Teredinibacter purpureus: one gene and its partner. The main gene of each other region encodes a partner of the protein of the gene in region 2 in a complex. Links are inferred from orthologs where the notes say so. Each region holds a gene or a part of one and is shown on either strand. Other genes may lie near its edges.

What was found. Proteins that work in one complex are often made in the same cells at the same time.
Region 1: the proteins of dnaX (region 2) and H5647_RS16080 are in contact, whole or in part, in a cryo-EM structure (PDB 8GIZ), measured with the Escherichia coli proteins. The link is inferred for Teredinibacter purpureus from one-to-one orthologs.

Annotation. Positions count from the first base shown.
Region 1 is NZ_CP060092.1:3,650,597-3,653,826, reverse strand. What follows is about bases 1-2,927. They hold H5647_RS16080 (DNA polymerase III subunit delta'), read left to right. Parts: upstream 1-913; coding sequence 914-1,942; downstream 1,943-2,927. Other genes in these bases: H5647_RS16070 (TatD family hydrolase), read left to right, coding at 2,524-2,927; H5647_RS16075 (PilZ domain-containing protein), read left to right, coding at 2,066-2,419; H5647_RS16085 (RluA family pseudouridine synthase), read right to left, coding at 237-854; tmk (dTMP kinase), read left to right, coding at 1-220. Outside these bases: more of H5647_RS16070, read left to right, coding at 2,928-3,230. UniProt on the Escherichia coli protein: Part of the beta sliding clamp loading complex, which hydrolyzes ATP to load the beta clamp onto primed DNA to form the DNA replication pre-initiation complex.
Region 2 is NZ_CP060092.1:2,791,218-2,794,803, forward strand. What follows is about bases 304-3,283. They hold dnaX (DNA polymerase III subunit gamma/tau), read left to right. Parts: upstream 304-744; coding sequence 745-2,823; downstream 2,824-3,283. Other genes in these bases: H5647_RS12280 (AEC family transporter), read left to right, coding at 304-623; H5647_RS12290 (YbaB/EbfC family nucleoid-associated protein), read left to right, coding at 2,836-3,156; recR (recombination mediator RecR), read left to right, coding at 3,274-3,283. In the rest of the region: more of H5647_RS12280, read left to right, coding at 1-303; more of recR, read left to right, coding at 3,284-3,586. UniProt on the Escherichia coli protein: Part of the beta sliding clamp loading complex, which hydrolyzes ATP to load the beta clamp onto primed DNA to form the DNA replication pre-initiation complex.

The DNA of each region.
Region 1 (3,230 bases), 860 kb from region 2 along the record:
TGCAACGGCTAGAGCCGCTTTAGATCGTTTTGAATCTGAGAAAATTGAGTTTTTTGAACGTGTGCGTGCGGGTTACAAGGCGCGGCTTAATGCGCGACCAGAAAAATTTATACTTATTGATGCCGGTAGACCACTGCGTGACGTTCAGGCGAATATCGCAATCCAATTATCGGGCGTGCTAGCGTCTTGGCGAGACAAGTACACCGTTAAAAATCAATAGTACCGTAAATTTTGTGTTAGAAATTGGGTTCACAAATAAGGTTTAGCGCCTTTTTACTGAGAGGCTGTTCGAATTCAAGTTGAGTGGCATGCAGTAGTAGTCTGCTTGATGCGGCAATGGTGTCTGGACAGCCGTAAAGTGGGTCACCAAGAATAACATGATGAATTTGTAGCATATGTACACGTAATTGATGGGACCGCCCGGTGTGCGGGTAGAGCGCTAAACGAGAACAGTTCTTCGCTGTATCGGTCGATAGAACATCAAAGTGTGTGAGAGATGGTTTACCGGTTAGCCAGTCAATTTTTTGTTTGGGCCTATTGTCCCAGTCGCAGATTAATTTAGAGCGTATTTCACCGCCTTTTACGGACATAATACCGTTTACAATGGCGGTATAGCGCTTTTTGATTTTTCGTTGTTCGAATATTTTTCCCATCGCGCGTTGAGCGTCATAGTGTTTAGCGAATATGACTAAGCCGGAGGTTCCCATATCAAGCCGGTGAACAACGCGAGCGTTTGGATATTCGCTTTTCAATTGGTCAAGCGCATTTTCCGGCGAAGAGAGACCTGGTACGGTTAGCAGCCCTGAGGGTTTGTTGATAACGATTAAATCATCATCTTGATACACAATTTCCATACGGTAAACATCAGCAAGCGAATTTGGCGCCGTATTCTAGCACGGGGATTTTCCGAAAAATGAGTAATATCAGCATGCCTCCCTTTCCTTGGCAGAATAGTGTCTGGCAGAGTTTTATTCGGCAGGTAGAGAATGGAGTATTGCCGCATGCATTGCTAGTTGGCGGGGGTGATGGCATTGGTGTAGAAAAGCTCGGCGCTGCTATGGCGCATTACCTTTTATGCCGCTCCCCTATGGAGGGTGTTGCGTGTGGCGGCTGTAAGGCGTGCTTACTTATCCGTGCGGGAAGCCATCCTGATTTGGTCGAAATTGAGGCTGAAGGGAAAGGCAAAGCGATTAAGGTGGATCAAATTCGATCGCTCACAGCGTTCGTATCCAAAACATCGCAGCAAGGCGGGCGTAAGCTAGTCATTATAAATCCCGCTGAATCGATGAATCTTAATGCGGCCAATAGTTTACTAAAGTGCTTAGAAGAGCCCGCCGGTGACACCGTACTAATATTGTTGAGTTTGGAGCCGAGCCGCTTGATGCCGACAATTCGCAGTCGTTGTAGCAAAGTATCCGTTTTGCCTCCAAGCAATGCAGACTCCATTGCTTGGTTGTCGGAATTAGGGGTTGAAGAGCCTCAAACCTTACTTGATGAGTGCGGGCAAGCGCCTTTGCTTGCGCTTGAGTGGTGGCATAATGATTACTTTCAGCAGCGAATTAAAATGTGCGAAAGTTTGGTGGCGTTAAGTGAGGGGGCTGTTTCTGTTGGCACGGTTGTGCAGAGCTGGTCATCCTATTCCGCGTTGGATGTCATTAATGCAACGCTTACATGGCTAGACCGATTGATTCGAGAGCGTGTCTCTAGCGATGGAAACGCTCAAAAGAGGGCGTCCGAGGTGTGGGCATCTTTACGCGATGCAACGGCGGCTATTCCAGAGACACTTCTTTTTAGGTTCCGTGATGCGCTTTGTCAGCGAAAAGCGCACATTCAAAGGAACAGTAACTTAAACTCAACACTGATTTTGGAAGAGCTGTTAATGGACTGGAAGGCAATGATTCGTCACTCTTCGCGGTTATTGCGGGTACCTACAGGTGATTGATGCCGTAATTGGCGTATTAAGGTAGGATTGGAAACCGAAAACGGCGTTACACGGGATGACCTTCGTGCTTGTGTCCGCTATTCTTAAAATTGCTAATAATGTCGATACACGAGTTAACTCTTTATGAAAGGATTAGGTGGCGCGGCCCGAAACGGGATACTTTCTCTAACCATTCGAGATAAGGCTGTTTTATATGCAGCGTATATGCCGTTTGTGGAGAATGGTGGCTTGTTTATACCAACCAATAAATCGTATACCCTCGGTGACGAAGTGTTTATGCTTTTAAGCTTAATGGATGAGCCTGAGAAAATACCGGTAGCGGGAAAAGTAATATGGATTACACCGCGAGGTGCACAAGGTAATCGTGCAGCGGGTATTGGCGTTCAATTTAGTGGTGAAGATGATATTGCCAATCAGAAAATAGAAACTTATCTTGCCGGTTCGTTAGATTCGGATAGGCCCACTCATACTATGTAGTTTGATGGAGGTGTGCAGCCTCCATTCCATCGTCTCTTTTTTCGTATTACCTCTAGGCTTTCTCTCCTCTCCGATAATTTACAAATAAAAGGTGCAATTTCGTAATGCTGGTGGACTCTCATTGTCATCTCGACAGACTTAATCTTGATTTATACCCCGATGGTTTGGCCGGTGCGGTAGAAGCGGCTAAATCTAGGGGCGTTAAGCAAATGCTGTGTGTGTGTATCAGCGAAGAAAATAGACAGCAGGTTGTTGAGATCGCTCAACAATTTGATGGAATCTTTGCATCAGTTGGTATCCACCCTTCGGATGTTATGGCGTCAGCGGTAGACGTTGATACGCTTTGCGAATGGTCGAAGGCTGATAAGGTCGTTGCTTTAGGCGAAACAGGTTTAGACTATTACTACAGTGCAGAGAAAGCGGATATTCAAAAGCTGAGTTTTGTTAATCACTTGAAGGCGGGCGCTAAAACGCAGTTGCCCGTAATTATTCATACGCGTGATGCACGTGAGGATACGATTAGCTTAATGAAAGAGCACGCTTGTGGCGAAGCAGCCGGGGTTATGCATTGTTTTACGGAAAGCTGGGAAATGGCCGAGCAGGCATTAGACCTTAATTTTTATATCTCGATATCGGGAATTGTTACTTTTAAAAATGCTGAAGCATTGCGTGACGTCACTCGAAAAATACCTCTCGATAGACTGCTGGTGGAGACTGATTCCCCTTATCTTGCGCCTGTACCATTTCGAGGCAAGCCAAACGAGCCTAAATACGTGCGAGAAGTCGCTGAATATATTGCCGAATTACGAGG
Region 2 (3,586 bases):
TTGTGCAGTGTGCGTTTCGGGGCAATATGGCTGTTGTGGGCTTGTCGTTGTGTGTAAATGCTTACGGTGAAGGTGTGTTGGCGGTCGCGGGCGTTTATTTAGCCTTTCTAACCATTCTCTATAATGTTGTGGTGGTTATTTTGCTAAGCACGCATTATTGGCGTGCTTTCCTCCATTTACTTAAAAATCCGTTGGTTATCGCCATTGTTGCAGCTCTATTCACATCTATTGCGGGGTTTCGGCCGCCGGCAGTGTTATGGGTGTCGTGCGAATATTTTGCTCAATTAACGTTGCCGCTCGCCTTGCTGTGTGTGGGCGCGAGTCTCGACTGGAAGAGTATCAGGGGGAATCAATGGGAGGTGCTGATAGCCGCCGGAATGAAACTGATTATGGTGCCGCTTGTAATTGTATTGGTTGCGATTTTAGTCGGTTTGAGGGGCGAAGCCCTAGGCATACTTTTTTTGATGATGGCGTCACCAACGGCGGCTGCGGCTTATATCATGAGTAGACAGATGACACCGCACGGACAAATGTCAGCCGAAATTATCACGCTTTCAACATTGCTTTCACCTATCACTATTACGTTGGGTCTCATTTGGCTAGGGTATTACAAGCTTATATAGACCAATGGGCCCTGTTTTTATTACTCAGAGTTCAATAATAGCTGTAGAGAGAAGGTTCGGACATTACCCCTCTGCGCAGGTATAATCGCCTTTTTTCAGCTAACGAGAGACTCATAATTCAATGAGCTATCAGGTACTCGCCCGTAAGTGGCGGCCCGCGAACTTCCGAGAAATGGTAGGGCAGGAGCATGTGCTCAAGGCTCTTATCAACGCTTTAGATCATAATCGCCTGCACCATGCGTATTTGTTTACGGGAACACGAGGTGTCGGTAAAACAACCATTGCGCGGATTTTGGCTAAATGCCTTAACTGCGGTGCTGGTGTTACGTCGACCCCTTGCGGGGAATGTAGTGCGTGTATCGAGATTAGTGAAGGCCGCTTTATCGATCTCATTGAGGTTGATGCGGCGTCTCGAACCAAGGTCGAGGATACCCGCGAGCTACTGGACAACGTTCAATATGCACCTACGCGCGGTCGTTATAAGATTTACCTCATCGATGAGGTGCACATGCTGTCTAATCACAGCTTTAACGCGTTGTTAAAAACGTTGGAAGAGCCGCCAGAGCATGTAAAATTTTTGTTGGCCACAACAGACCCTCAGAAATTGCCCGTCACAATTTTGTCTCGTTGTTTACAGTTTAACCTTAAGAATATGAGTTCCGAGCGCATTGTTGGCCACTTGCAGCACGTCTTAGCGCAAGAGGCTGTGCCTTTTGAAGAGTCTGCATTGTGGTTGTTGGCGCGTGGTGCCGATGGCAGTATGCGAGATGCACTCAGTTTAACTGACCAAGCTATTGCTTATGGTAGCGGTAAAATTGGTGAGACCGATGTTGCCGCCATGCTGGGCACCATTGACCACCAACTGATACAAAATTTAATGGCAGGCTTAATTGAGTCGGACGGCAAGAAAATTCTTGAAGCCGTGGCCAAGTTTGCCGAACACGCACCAGACTTTAATAGTGCGTTAGCCGATTTGTTAACCTTGTTACATCGAATCGCAATTGCGCAAGCCTTACCTGAAGCCTTAGATAATAGTTTTGGCGACCGCACGCAAATTCTTGATTTCGCGTCGAAGCTACCAGCGGAAGACGTACAGTTATTTTATCAAACGGCACTTATTGGTCGGCGAGATATTAATCTCGCACCCGAGCCTCGCAGTGGCTTCGAAATGACATTGCTGCGCATGCTGGCTTTTAAACCGCAAGGGGTTGTGGACGTGCCTTCCCAACCGCTGGGTTCAGCTCAGCCATCATTAGCGCCGTCAAACGCGGAGGGTCTTGCCAGCCCAAAAAAGCCATCGACTGAAACCGCAATAAAGCCGGAGCCTGTTATGCGGGTATCCGAAGCGGCGGTTTCAGGCCCTATAGCGCCAGTTAATGCTCCCGTTTCTTCGGCAGAGATAGAGAGCAACAATCCGCCGTTAATGGCCTGCCAACTAGAAAACGCTGCCATTACGGGTGTTGAGTTCGAGTCGGTACCGGCTATGCCAGCAGCTACAGCTCCCGTATTAGAGAGACCGGCCACGCCCACTAAAAAGCTATCGCCGACAGACAATCTCGCGAATATTCTTAATGAAAAGTCGGGGGTTAATCCCTCTCGAGCTGAGAGGGATAACAGCGTTGACATCAAGGCGCAGTTAAAAGCACAGGTTAAAGCTATTACGGGAAAAGAGGGTATTGTTGCGCCTAAGCCTGTGGCAATGGCTGCTGTAACAGCTGCCTCTCCGGTGTCCGCAGAACATCAGTCGGGAGTCGTGGCAGCTACAAAAAAAAGCGTTGAGAACGATAGGCCAGAAAAAATTGCACTAGAACATTTAAACCCTGTTAGTTGGGTGCATGTTTTTCGTCACCTTAGCATTCGCGGTATTTTACAAAGTACTGCAGCAAATTGTGTGTTTCTAGGTGCGGAACAATCCCACCTATTTTTTGCGCTCGATGAAAATAAAGGGAGTTTATTCGATAGCTCTCATAGTCAGCGATTGGGCGGGATGCTGAGTGATTATTTCCAGCAATCAATAAAAGTCGATATTCATCTTCAGGCGCTGCCAGAAGGGACGGAAACGCCTGCGCAATGTTTCGAACGAGAGAAAGCGGAAAACTATGCAGAGGCATTACGCTTATTAGCGAACGACCCCATTGTACAAACACTGCAACAAGAATTTGGAGCAGTATTGGACGATCAATCTGTAGTATATGACTAAACGAGGTTTAATATGAAAGGCTTGGGCGATTTAATGAAACAGGCTCAGGAAATGCAGGCAAAAATGCAGAAAATGCAGGACGATATTGCCGGTATTGAAGTAAGCGGCGAGTCTGGTGCCGGTTTGGTAAAAATAGTTATGACGGGCCGCCATGATGTCAAAGCGGTCGCCATTGATGCGAGTTTAATGACCGAAGACAAAGCGATGTTGGAAGACTTGCTCGCGGCGGCCGTTAATGATGCTGTTCGGCGTGTAGAGGCTGAGAATCAAAAAAGAATGGGTGATTTAGCGGGAGGCATGCAAATGCCTCCAGGATTTAAAATGCCGTTTTAGTCTTGGGCACGAAAGATGTAAAACGGTTCGGTGTGGCGTACACATTTAAAATGAATCGCGAACAAAACAGGCTACTGTGTAATGTTACTTTTATCGAAAGCGAGCCCCTTATAACCTATGTTTTCTCCTTTAATTGACCAGCTTATACACGCGCTTCGCATTCTTCCTGGGGTAGGCCCTAAATCTGCCCAACGAATGGCGTTGAATTTATTGGAACACAATAGAGAAGGCGCCAGTCAATTAGCCGTAGCACTTCAACAATCGATAGCGTCTGTCACACGCTGCAATCAATGTCGAACATTAACCGAACAAGCGCTGTGTAATATTTGTGCCAACACAAAGCGAAACCACAAGCTACTATGTGTTGTGGAAACGCCTGCGGATGTACTAGCGTTAGAGCAGGCTGGTATATTTTCTGGCGTATATTTTG